DNA from 3 places in the Paenibacillus sp. URB8-2 genome. Region 2 is predicted to be linked to each of the others. Evidence: riboswitches for the same ligand, from Rfam matches in the RefSeq annotation. Region 2 holds a riboswitch; each other region holds the start of a gene.
What was found. A riboswitch is a leader RNA that binds a small molecule or an ion and turns the genes downstream of it on or off. The one in region 2 is predicted to bind cyclic di-AMP.
Positions count from the first base shown of each region.

Region 1: linked by a shared signal. The riboswitch ahead of PUR_RS14370 (APC family permease) and the one ahead of PUR_RS00140 (resuscitation-promoting factor) in region 2 are both predicted to bind cyclic di-AMP.
Region 3: linked by a shared signal. The riboswitch ahead of PUR_RS19365 (C40 family peptidase) and the one ahead of PUR_RS00140 (resuscitation-promoting factor) in region 2 are both predicted to bind cyclic di-AMP.

Region 1 is NZ_AP023239.1:3,138,327-3,142,604, forward strand. It holds gene PUR_RS14365 (ABC transporter ATP-binding protein) at 1-369, opposite strand, end outside; gene PUR_RS14370 (APC family permease) at 676-2,493, opposite strand; cyclic di-AMP (ydaO/yuaA leader) riboswitch at 2,617-2,775, opposite strand; gene PUR_RS14375 (disulfide oxidoreductase) at 2,958-3,422, opposite strand; gene PUR_RS14380 (DsbA family protein) at 3,419-4,171, opposite strand.
Region 2 is NZ_AP023239.1:28,275-32,552, forward strand. It holds gene PUR_RS00130 (HD domain-containing protein) at 1-995, shown strand, start outside; gene PUR_RS00135 (TatD family hydrolase) at 1,023-1,790, shown strand; cyclic di-AMP (ydaO/yuaA leader) riboswitch at 1,992-2,226, shown strand; gene PUR_RS00140 (resuscitation-promoting factor) at 2,505-3,662, shown strand; gene rnmV (ribonuclease M5) at 3,821-4,278, shown strand, end outside.
Region 3 is NZ_AP023239.1:4,191,726-4,196,003, forward strand. It holds gene PUR_RS19350 (hypothetical protein) at 84-725, opposite strand; gene PUR_RS26625 (IS3 family transposase) at 1,026-1,166, shown strand; gene PUR_RS19360 (SHOCT domain-containing protein) at 1,343-1,576, opposite strand; gene PUR_RS19365 (C40 family peptidase) at 1,827-2,297, opposite strand; cyclic di-AMP (ydaO/yuaA leader) riboswitch at 2,302-2,433, opposite strand; gene asnB (asparagine synthase (glutamine-hydrolyzing)) at 2,776-4,278, opposite strand, start outside.

The sequences.
Region 1 (4,278 bases), 2.5 Mb from region 2:
AGCCGAGGAAATGATCTTCCGGTCTTCCACAGTGAGAGAGCCGAAGCCCTTCTGATGGGGATAACGCCCGTAGCTCACCAGTTCGGAAACGGTCAATCCGTCCGGAGCGGTCGGATTTTGCGGCAGAATCGCGAGCTGGCGCGCAACTTCCTTCGTCGATTGGGTATGAATCGACTTGCCGTCGAGCAGCACACTGCCGCTGGCCGGCTTCATCAGCCGGGCCATCGTTTTGAGGATCGTCGATTTCCCCGAACCGTTGGCTCCCACGAGAGCCGTAATCTTCCCGGTCGGAATCGACAAGTTTAGATCCTTTACAATAATCGACTCCGCATAGCCGATACTTAATTGATTCACATTCAAACGTTCCATCATAAACAGTTCACTTCTTTCCTGTTATCTCCATATCACCACGGATATTATTTTTAGCCTTGTCTTCTCAAATGATATTGATTATCATTATCCGTGTCAACATAAAAGATCATAACTTCCCCGCTTCTGCTTAGTCATGTAAGAAGAAACGGCTTCGCCGTCCTCTGGAAGAGGAAGGCATCCGTTTCTCGTAATAATATCAGGTTAAGGATAAGCGCGAAGCTTATACTTTCTGATATTGCCAAAAAAGCTGCCGCCGGAGACATTCTCCAGCAACAGCTTTCTGCCAACGGGCTGTCTGCCCGATTATTTATTCAAATGATACGGAACCGTCGCAACGACGATATCCTTGTGATTCATGAGATAAGTCCGGATAAATACGCTCGTCTGATTATGCAGGACGGCCTGCCACCAATGCTTGGTAATAAACTGCGGAATCAGAATCGTAATATGATCCGTCGAAGCATTCTTCCACTCCACCGTATCGATAAATTTAACCAGCGGACGCATGATGCTGCGGTACCGGGAACGAAGGACGATCAAGCGCACTCCGGGATTCCATTCCTCCCACTTCAGCTCCATTTTGCGGATTTCTTCTTCGTCGAAGCCGACATAGACGGCAACCACATTATCAGTTAACGATTTGGCATAGCTGATCGAATGAAGCACCGCACGCGTTACGGCGGATACCGGGATAACAATCGTGCTTCCTTTAATACATGGCTTATCTTTATCCAACTGAATCCGGAGCTGGTCTGCCGTATTCATATAGTGACGATGAATGCGGAAGAAAATAAGCATAACAATCGGCAGGAAGATGAAAGCCACCCATACGTTCGAGAATTTGGTAATAATGAAGATAAGCGTAATGGTAAGGGTTGTCAGCATTCCGACCGTATTCACGGCAAATTTGGTCCGCCAGCCAGCCGGCTTCAGCTTATACCAGCGAATCATCATGCCAAGCTGGGAAAGAGTGAACGGAATAAATACGCCGACGGCATAGAGCGGAATCAGATTTCCGGTTTCGCCGTGAAATGCAGCAACGAGCAGACAAGAAGCCACTCCCAGGAAAATAATGCCGTTGGAGAAGCCGAGACGGTCGCCACGGACCATAAAAGCATGCGGCATATACTTGTCTTTAGCCAGCATGAACGACAGCAGCGGAAAGGCCGAGTAGGCCGTATTGGCCGCCAGGAACAAGATGACCGCCGTTATCGCCTGAATGCAGTAGTACAGGACGCCCCGTCCGAAGGTCGATTCGGCAATTTGCGAAACCACCGTTTCATTGGCGTTCGGGGTAATGCCGTACCAGTAAGCCAGCAGTGTTATACCGGTAAACATGAATCCCAGAATCAAACCCATCATCATGAGGGTTTTGGCGGCATTTTTTTCCGCTGGGGCCTTAAAGTTCGGAATGGCATTCGATACCGCTTCGACACCGGTCAGCGCCGAACAGCCGGAGCTGAAGGCCTTAAGCAGCAGGAACAGACTGACATTGGATACCGCACTGCCGATTTCGGGAACAGCGGCATGACCGCCGCCAGCCGCATATTTGACCAAACCGGAGACGATCAGAACCACGATAGACAAGACGAACAAGTATACCGGGACGGCAATGAAAGAAGCCGACTCGGTCACGCCGCGAAGATTGATAATAGTCAAAATGATGATTACCGTGACCGCAATCGCCACAGTATGGTCGTGCAAATTCGGAAACGCCGAAGTGATCGCATCCGTACCAGCCGAGGCGCTAACTGCAACCGTCAGGATGTAATCCACAAGCAGGGAACCGCCTGCGAGCAGTCCCGTGGAAACCCCGAGATTATCCTTGGCTACGATATAGGCTCCCCCGCCTTGAGGATAAGAGAAAATCGTCTGCCGGTAGGATAAAATCAGAATTGCCAGTAATCCCAGTACCGCGAGGGCAATCGGCAAAGAATACCAGATAGCCGTAAAACCTGCTGCTATCAGCACGATCAAAATCTGTTCCGTTCCGTATGCGACGGACGAAAGTGCGTCCGATGACAGAACGGCAAGTGCCTTCACTTTGGTTAACTTTTCCTGGTCGAGTTCGGTTGATTTTCTGGGACGACCGATCAATAGTCGTTTTACTCTGCTTACCATTTGGATACAGTTCCTCTCTTTGTTGAGTTGAAACGGTAATACCGCGCGCCGTTTTCAGTGGTGGATTTTCATAAATAAGGGCACAAAAATAAGCATACGGAAATGACCGCATGCTTATGCATGATCATATCCCACTGTAGCTTACGAGGTTAGCTGGCGGATTCGGACTGTGGAAGCCCTACGGACCGGATAACATCCCGGCACCGATTCACCCCGTTGACCGCTGGGCGGTCAAGTTGGTTCCCCCGTTTTTCCATTTGGAAAATTCAGCGCATATTCAACTTCTCACAAGGTCTAATATTAGTCTATATTGCCATAGCCGTAAACAGTGAAAATGATGAAAAAGAAATGAAAAACGGACTAATTCACGCAAATTCCCATCAAGAGATAATCATGTCGTTCATTATCTTGTATTATCCCTGCAGCACGGGTTTTTATGTCCATTACGGAAGAAAACTTCCCCGTTAAGAGTTGATTCCGTCCTCCGCCTCTTCCGTTTCCTCCTCCTCGCGCGCTCTGGCGTTCCACAGCATCAGGGCTATAAGGATAAAAGCCGTCAGCGCCAGCAGCGGGATCGTAATGAAACCGAAAAAATTCAGATAATCTTTCGTGCATGGCACACCGATGGTGCAAGGAAGTACTTTGCCGAGAGCCGGTATTTTCTGCTCCGCGTAATGATACAGCGATATGCTGCCCCCTATAACGCTAAGCGGAAGCACGTAAGGAACAATACGCTTATCATTCCGATAGGTCGCTATACCAAGAAGAAGCACCTGCGGGTACATGAAAATCCGCTGGAACCAGCAGAGCTTGCAGGGTTCGTATTTCAACACCTCACTTAGGTAGAGGCTGCCGGCTGTGGCAACCAAGGATACAAACCAGGCCAGGTAGAGACCATACCGACTCAGGAAGCCGGAGAATGATTTCATTCCGTCTCAACCGCCTTTGCCGCCGTCTCAATCTCCTTGGCGATCGCTTCGAGATTGAAAGGCTCATTGGCCTTTATACCATTTATAAACAGCGACGGTGTACTTGTAACACGGCTGTCCTTTGCTGTCGCGTTATCTCTTGCCAGTTCATCCTCATAAGTACGCTCTTGAATGTCCTTGCGCAGCAGATCGTAATCGACATCAAGCTGTTCTTTTTGCGCAAGCTCAACCAGGAAATCCTCGGTCGCCCACTCGGTCTTCTCGTCCCCCTGATTGGCATACAACGCATCGTAATATTTCCAGAACGCTTCGCTATTCTGATGGTAAACCGACAACGCCGCTAAGGAAGCGGTCTCGGAATCGGGACCGATGAAGGACATATTGACGAAATACAGGGCAGCCTTGCCTTTTTCGATGTAATCCTTCACAAGCTGCGGCTTGACAACGCCGGAGAATTGGGCGCAGGCCGGGCATTTATAATCTCCGAACTCAACCAGCTTAACGGGCGCATCCGCCGCTCCAAGTCTTGGAAGCTCATCATACTTAAAAGACACCGGACTCGCGGAACTTCCCGGGCTGCCCGTATTTTTGGAAGCCAATACAAACATCGCAGCAAAAAGAACGACCACGAGCAGGATCGCTCCTAGTAAAAGGATATGTGTTTTCTTCTTCTGCCGTTCCTGTTCGGCCCGCAGCTTTTCTTGGGCCAGGGCTGGGGAGACTGTTCTGCTTTTTTTCGGTTTGCTCAATGTTATAATTCCTTTCTGTCCTGTCGGACCGGAGTAATGGCATGAAGACATAGTGCAGAAAAATTATATAATCATTGAACTCGCTTTGGCAAACAGGACGGCTTCCT
Region 2 (4,278 bases):
TGCATGATTTGGGTCACGGACCGTTCTCCCATTCTATAGAAGAAGCTTTTCAAATGAATCATGAAGACTGGACATGCCGGATCATATTGGAGAACACTGGTATTACTGAAATTTTGCAGGAAGTGGAGGAAGATTTTCCGCAGAAGGTAGCTTCGGTTATCTGTAAAAAATATGAGCATGACATTGTGGTCAATTTGGTGTCGAGTCCGCTGGATGCCGACCGGATGGATTATCTGCTGCGCGACGCATATTACACCGGGGTTAACTACGGCACGATCGATATCGATCGTATTTTGCGGGTGCTTCGTCCATATCACGGGCGGGTAGTGGTCAAGGAATCGGGGATGCATGCAATTGAGGACTATTTAATGTCCCGTTACCAAATGTATTGGCAGGTCTATTTTCATCCGGTTACGCGCAGCTCGGAAATTATTTTGCGCCAGGTATTCCGCCGGGCCAAGCAGTTGTTTCAAGAAGGCTATTCCTTCCGTTTTATGGTGGAGCCGCTGACCGATTTATTTCGCGGTAAGGTAAATGTGCAGCAGTATTTGCAGCTGGATGAGGCGCTTGTGCAGGCGACATTTATGCAGTGGACCACGGAACAGGACGAACTGCTGAGCGACTTGTGCAGCCGCTTTATTCATCGTAAACTGTATAAATATGTAGAGATGGAAAGCCTGGACATGGAAACAATTGACGAAATTCGCCGCAGCTTTGCCTCGGCCGGATTGCACCCGGAATACGACTTGGAAATTGATTTTCCGACAGATTTACCCTATGATGTATTCCGTCCGGGAGAGGGCTTTCACGGTAAGCAGATTCTTCTGCTGGATCGTCAGGAACGGCTTCGCGAAATCTCCGAGGTGTCGGATATCGTCCGCTCTATCAGCGGGATTCACCGGGGGCGATATCATTTATATTATCCGCAGGACAAGCTCGAAAAAGCGCTTCCGATGCTGCCGAATTCGATTAAGGATTTGTTTGATATACGGTGAAAAATAGCAAAGAAAGGGGAAGTGGTTATGCAGCTTTTCGACACCCACACCCATCTGGATGCTCCGCAATTCGACGGCGACCGCGAGGAAACGATTGCACGGGCGGTAGAGGCGGGAGTAAGCAAAATGATCAATGTCGGCTTCAACCGGGAAACGATTCCAACCACGATGAAGCTGGCCGAATCGTACGAGTTTATTTATGCGGCAGTGGGTTGGCACCCGCAGGATGCCATTGATATGAAGGACGGGGACCTTGATTGGATCGCCTCGCTGTGCAGTCATGAAAAAGTCGTGGCTATTGGGGAAATTGGGCTCGATTACTACTGGGATACTTCACCAAAAGAAGTTCAGCATACCGTATTCCGGCGGCAGATCGGGCTGGCACGGGAGCTGAATATGCCGATCGTCATTCATAACCGGGATGCCCACGAAGATGTGGTCCGTATTCTCCGCGAAGAGAAGGCTTCGGAAATCGGGGGGATCATGCATTCCTTCTCGGGTAGTTGGGAGACAGCCAAAATGTGCCTCGATCTCGGCTTTTACCTCTCCTTCGGAGGACCGATTACGTTCAAGAACGCCCGGGTGCCCAAGGAGGTGCTGGCGCAGGTTCCGCTGGACCGTCTGCTGATCGAAACGGACTCCCCGTATCTGACGCCCCACCCCTACCGGGGCAAGCGTAACGAGAGCGCTCATGTTAAATTGGTAGCAGAGGCGGCAGCGGAAATAAAAGGAATTGAATTGAATAAAATGGCTGAAATTACGTACAAAAATGCACTGGGATTATTTGGTATTTAGTGAAAACGGGAGAAAACCGGCTAAAAAAATGAGAATGAACGAAAGATTAAAGATTTTTAACAAAAAAACGGGTGTTTATTACATTAATTTAACCATTTTCTTGAGCTTATCTGGTTGAAGTGTGCTTTACAACATGCATCGAAACAGGATATTATCTTGTCAGTGCAGTGAGCTGTTGTTACTGAGACAGCTGCTGATTCATAAATCGTCTCGCTGAGTCTCCATATGGAGAACGGGGGAACCAATATCGCTTTGCCGTATGCCTAAAGCCTTACATAAGAGTCATCAGGTTGGCGTTGCAGGCTGTATTTGATTTCTTCACGTGGTCTTTGGGGTGAATTTAAAGGCAATCGCCATGAGCGGTTGACCTGAGATAGGGCGTCTCTCTTTCGTCCGAACCCGACAGCTAACCCCGTAAGCGCAAGTAAGAGAGGAAACCTCGTGCGTTTGGCCGTTTATTCGGACATCCCAAGAAGCCACGAAAGAGTCCTCTAATCAAGACTCTTTATTTAGGCTTCTTTTTGTTTGAATTAAACGTATTCGCCTGTGAACTGTTATATAACAGGCGGAAGATGCCATGCCGGGCAGGCGATTTATGAGCAGGATGCGAGAAGCCGCGAATAGTATCGTGTCCTGTGACAATCTCTTGTAGTTTCGCTGGAACCAGCAGTACGGTTTACGGTTCGGGCGGGCTATGTAAGGAGGATGTAGAAGATGGGCGTATTCCAACCCGAAGTATCCCATGATTCGCAATCATCCAGCAGGTCTTATGCATTACGGTTACGTCTTGAGCAGGTGAATTTACGCACCTGGGCACTTGCGGGCGTAATCGGGGTAGCTATCGCGCTGCTTATTCTGCTGTACGTACACTCTCAAAGCAGCAAACAAATTGTTTTAGTGATAGACGGGCAGGTTCGTGCTCTGGAAACGCGCGAAGCGCTTCTGGGCGAGGCTCTGGCCAAAGAAACAATCTCGTTGAAACCGTACGACAAATTATCTGCGGGTCTTGGCGACGAGATCGAAGACGGCGACCGGATCGTCATTGACCGGGCGCAGGAGATCACTCTGACTGAAAATGGACAGACAAAAACGTTCTATACGACTGAGGATACGATCGGTCGGGCCATGAACAGTCTGGGCATTACGCTGAATGCCCACGACAAGGTTTTTCCTTCGCTAGACACCGCAATCTCCGCCAAAACGGAAGTCAAGGTCATCCGCATCAACAAGCAGGTTGTACAGCGGACCCAAAGCTTGCCTTTCCGGGTTATCAAGACGGCGGACCCCTCCCTAACCGTAGGGACAGTACGAGTAGCACAGGCCGGCAAGCCCGGCGCCATTATCCAGCATATCGAGAAGACTTATCAGGACGGAAAGCTTGTCTCGATGCGCATGGTTGGTAAAGAAGTGCAGAAGGTGACCAAGGATAAAGTGATCGCCATTGGTACGAAAGCCTTGCCTAAAGCCGCAGTCGTGAAAGTTTCTTCCGTTAGCAGCACCACTTCCAAAAAGACCAACGTCAGAAGCAGCAATGTCGCCAGCAAAGCCGGCGTGGACTTCGAGTACAAAAGATTGATTAAGAATGTTTCGATGACGGCATATTCTTCGGAAGAACCGGGAATCGGCACACGTACCGCTTCCGGAACGCGCGTAACGGAAGGGCGGACCATTGCAGTGGATCCTAATGTGATTCCGATCGGCTGGTGGGTGTATGTCGAGGGACTCGGATTCCGACGCGCTGAGGATACCGGCGGAGCCATTAAAGGCAATAAAATCGACGTTTATTACGATTCGCTGAGCCATGCCCGCAGTTTCGGCCGCAAATCGCGTGCCGTTTACGTGATCGGTCCGGTTAAACCGGAGCTGGATTAATGATTTTGCAAATTTAGCAGCAATACGCTATAGTGATGTAAGCTCGTCACTTATATAATTCTTAGTCAAAAAGAAGAGGAGCGAATCCTCTTCTTTTTGCTTTTATTTTTTGTGGTAAAGGCGGGGGATAGGGCCGCTGCGGGAGGAAAAGATAAACAATGATTAAAGAATTAATTGTCGTCGAAGGCAAAAGCGATACCGTCGCCGTCAAAAGAGCGGTCGATGCCGACACGATCGAAACGGGCGGTTCGGCGGTGGACAGCCGGGTAATCGCCAAGATCAAGCTTGCGATGGAGCGCCGCGGCGTTATTATTTTGACCGACCCGGATCATGCGGGAGAACGGATACGCAAGATTGTTTCGTCGAAGGTGCCTGGCTGCAAGCATGCTTTTATTCCGGAGCAGGATGCGACCTTGAAAGGCGATATCGGCGTCGAGAACGCATCGCCCGAGGCGATTCGCCATGCGCTGGAGCATGTGCATACCTCCTTCGAGGGAGCGCCGGTGCTGATCGGAATGGACGATCTTCTGGCTGCGGGGATGATTGTACACCCTAATGCCGCGCAGCGGAGAATGGAGCTGGGCAACCTGCTGGGCATCGGTTACTGCAACGGCAA
Region 3 (4,278 bases), 1.4 Mb from region 2:
AATTCGAAAAGATAGGTCAAACCAAAAACAGCAAGAAACTATCCTTCAACCAACAAACAATAATCATAAAAGTCATGATATCATTAATATGAAGTAATCCTCGGTGTCCCCAAAGCCATATACCATTTCTTGAACTCGGATGAGTAATTCGTAAGTATTTGCAGGTTAAACTTTTCATCTTCAGCCATAACTGAATTATGAAAAAGCCCAGAGTAATAACTGGTATACAATTGTTGGCCGTTTTGATCAGATTCTACTTCGTAAGCAGAGATGTACAGCAAAACAGGATCCAACAAAGCACTCATTTCTCTTCCCTCAATCATCCATCCCTCAATGCTGATATTCCAAAAACCAACAATCCCTAATTTCTCCAGATTTGCAACTGTATCTTTCATCCATGATTCAGCTGCAGGTAGTGCCTTTAGTCCGCTGACGCGATTTTGAAGCACTAAGGAGCACTTTTTTCCATTGTTATCATCTATTGGACTCTGTACATGCTTATCTGCATATAACTTTGCGGCTAAAGACTCTAATTCCGCTTTATCACCTTCAAAACTAACACTTGTAACGATCGTTCGCTCTTGATCCGACAATAGCTCATCAGCCAATTGTGACAAAAACTGCAAGTCTTCAATGGTTTCAGAAATGACATGTGGCTTACTGGAGTTAACGCTCATGGCGGCAGTTGTAGCAGCCAAAATCAGAAAAGTAAGTATTTCGCTCAATCATTATACCTCCATTTACCAATAGATGGACTCGCCCATCTATTTTTGTTAAGCGTTAGAATTAATACTACTTTACTTTAAAATTATGTGGAAATCATGTAGACAGGATTCTAGTCGAGGATAAATACTCGGATGCAAAATATTCAGACATAGAATAAGGAAACTATATAACCAAATAAAGCAAGCCATCCATATCAAGCATCATAACATCGAGTTAAATAATATCAACGGAATTCTTCTTGATAATAGATCATATTTCTTGTCCTTTACCAGCCTCTTCAACCTGGGATCCTTTCCTTCATTAAAAAATCCGGATTAAGTTCCTCATATTTCCATTCATCTGTCGAACTTCAGGACTATGTTCATTGGTTTAATTATCACCGAATCCACGGTACATTGAGGTATCTTACTCCTGTACAAGCCAGAAAAGCGCCCTCATAATTATTGTTCAGTTTAGGGTTGACTATCCATTAAGAACGAAGCGGATGGTGCTGCTTGATATAACTAGGGTAGGAAATGTGGAAGCTTTAGTGGAGCAGACGTCTACTATCGTAATCGAGCCTGATAAGCGACATGAATTAAACAGGAGCCTTCTACGTAGCAGGCCCCTGTTTAATTCAAGTCTGACTTTTATTGTCCAATAATTTTCGTCTATGATTAAACTCTTCATCACTGAGTTCACCATTGGCATAACGTTCTTTTAATATCATGAGGGGTCCATCATCCACTCTGTATTTCCTCATTAGCAATCGGATAACTACATAAATTGTTATGCCAATAGCAATGATCAGAAGAAGTAAACCAATCACCATGATGAAGCACATCATGGTCATCTTGGAACCATACATCATTGCACATTCCTCCCATCACTAGCATTTTCATTTCGCAAACCAATTATTCCCTTAGTTCCAAACTCCTTAAATGCGAAACGAGCCTTAGAAGCTATTCATTCGTAAAGCCCCTATTTATTTTTATTTTTGAAATGAGTATTACTGCATTCTATCTGTCCCCAACAACTCTCCACCACTCTCTTAGGGCCTTCAAATGAAAAAAGACAAGCCCGTGTGAATAAACACGAACTTGCCCTTATTGTCCTATTGGTTAGTCACTTATCATTGTTCGGAAACTCTTATCATTCACCACTCGCCGAGCGGTAACGTAACGATTTTGGTAGTATGATTCCGATAACTTACTTATTCTTACTCCTTTGCTGCTGGAGGCGTGTGCAAACTGATTATTACCGATATAAATTCCTGCATGAGATACTCCCTTACCGAAGGTATTAAAAAACACCAAATCACCTGATCGCAAATTTTCTTTAGCTACCGGAGTTCCTTCCTTGGCCTGGGACTGGGATGTACGCGGAAGACTATTTACATTAAACTTTTTCATTACATATAAGATAAACCCTGTACAATCGAACCCTGAAACAGTAGTTCCTCCCCATAAATATGGGGTTCCAATTACTTGTTTCACTGTGCTTTGAAGCTTGATTTCACTTGCAAAGATTGTGGGTGCTGTTGAAGTAAATAAAACTGCAGCTCCTATTAGAGAAATGATGACTTTCTTCAGAACCTTATTCTCCCTTCAATGCCTACGGAGTTAGCTGAGGGTTCGGTTAAAGGTTCCCTATACTCTCTTGATTACAAGAATAATTCACCCGGAATGGTTCCCCCGTTTTCAAAACGAAATTCGGCAGCAAGTTAATATTTTGTAACTATTTCTACTTTATAATATTTAGAAGACGCCTGTCAATACTTTCTCTTACTCGTTTGTTTTATTTTCGATCCACATAGTTCCTACATATTTTTGTAGTACAATTTGCTCTAAAATCTTAATATAACAAGGAAAGATAAGGCAATGGGGAATATCAGCTACTTACGAGTAAAAATCCTTTCTACTACATTTCTATCAAATACAAATAAAGATATCTAAAACTAAAAGCAACAAAATTGTAATGACTATTCACTTTTTTCGTTTACGACCCTACTAGTCAATGATATGAGAAATCTGATAATTAGTCCAAAGACCCATATCCTGCCTTACTATCTTAATTTACCAAAGCACGCTTTATAGAAGACTGCTGGATATACAAAGAATGCCACAACGAAAAAATATAAATTGTCCAAATCTTGCGGGAGTAATCCACTTTTCCCCTTCGATGTTGTTTCAGCATCTCTTTAACATAGATTATTTGAATCCACTGATCAATTCCACTGTTCTCGATTTGCTCGATCATGATGTCACCAATGGAAGTTTGTAACCACTTTCTTAAGGGTACAGGAAAGCCCAGCTTAGGACGGTCTAACACAGGAAAGGGAACTATACCTTCTAAGGCTTTGCGCAGCACATATTTAGTAGTTCCTTTTGCCACCAGTAGAGAGGCAGGAATTTTTCGAGCAATTTCAAAAACCTCTTTATCAAGAAAAGGAACGCGGACTTCTAAAGAGTGAGCCATACTCATCTTATCCGCTTTCATTAATATATCACCGGGCAACCAAAGTTGGAGATCTATTAACTGCATGCGGGTTATGTCATCCAGATTCTTATGTTCCTCATAAATGGCTCTCGTGATTTCCGTCGTAGGTTCCCAGTTTTTATATAGGTCAGGATGAAAATTTAGGACCATCCTTTTTTCATCTTCCGAAAAAATGTTGGCATTTCCGAAAAAGCGCTCTTGCAAAGGGGTCAGTGCTCTTCGGATATAATTCTTTCCATAAAATGAGAAAGGGATTTCACCTACATATTGTTTTAATCGTTTTTTTACTCCTGCAGGCATCCACGATAATGGTTTTAGCGAGTGAGGCTCCCTATAAATGCGATATCCACCAAACAATTCATCGGCTCCTTCACCGGACAGTGCCACAGTAACCTGTTCCCCTGCTAATTGTGCTAACCGGTAAACGGCAATGGCCGATGGATCTGCAATGGGCTCGTCCATGTGCCATACAGCTTTCATGGTATCTTCAAAAAAATGTTGAGCCGAAATCAGTTCCTCGAAATGATTTGTTCCCAGCGCTTCGGCGATTTGTCTAGCAACCACATTTTCATTTTGTTCTCCTTCAAAACCGACTGAAAAGGTTTTAACCGAACGTTGACTCGCTAAGAAACTTGCTATCGCTGTAGAATCAATACCACCAGATAAAAAGCTTCCTAGGGGGACATCACTCTGCGTGTGCAGTTTAACCGAATTCCTAAGACTGTATCTAATTTCTTCGATAAAGGTCTCAAGCGGACGATCCTCTGCTTCAAAGCTTGGCTCCCAATATCTCTGTTTTGTGATTCTTCCCCTGGAATCTATTTTCAAAAAATGACCTGGCTCGAGTTTACTGACTCCACGAAACATTGTAGCTGGCTGCGGAACGTATTGAAGTGTGAGATAATGCAGTAAACTTTTAGGATCGACTGCCGGATTAATATCTTCCACCGCTATAATACTTTTAATTTCCGATGCAAATACAAACTTCTTATGATCCAAGTAATAATAAAATGGCTTAATGCCAAAGTGATCCCGGGCAGCAAACATTTGTTTGTTTTTCCGATCCCAGATAGC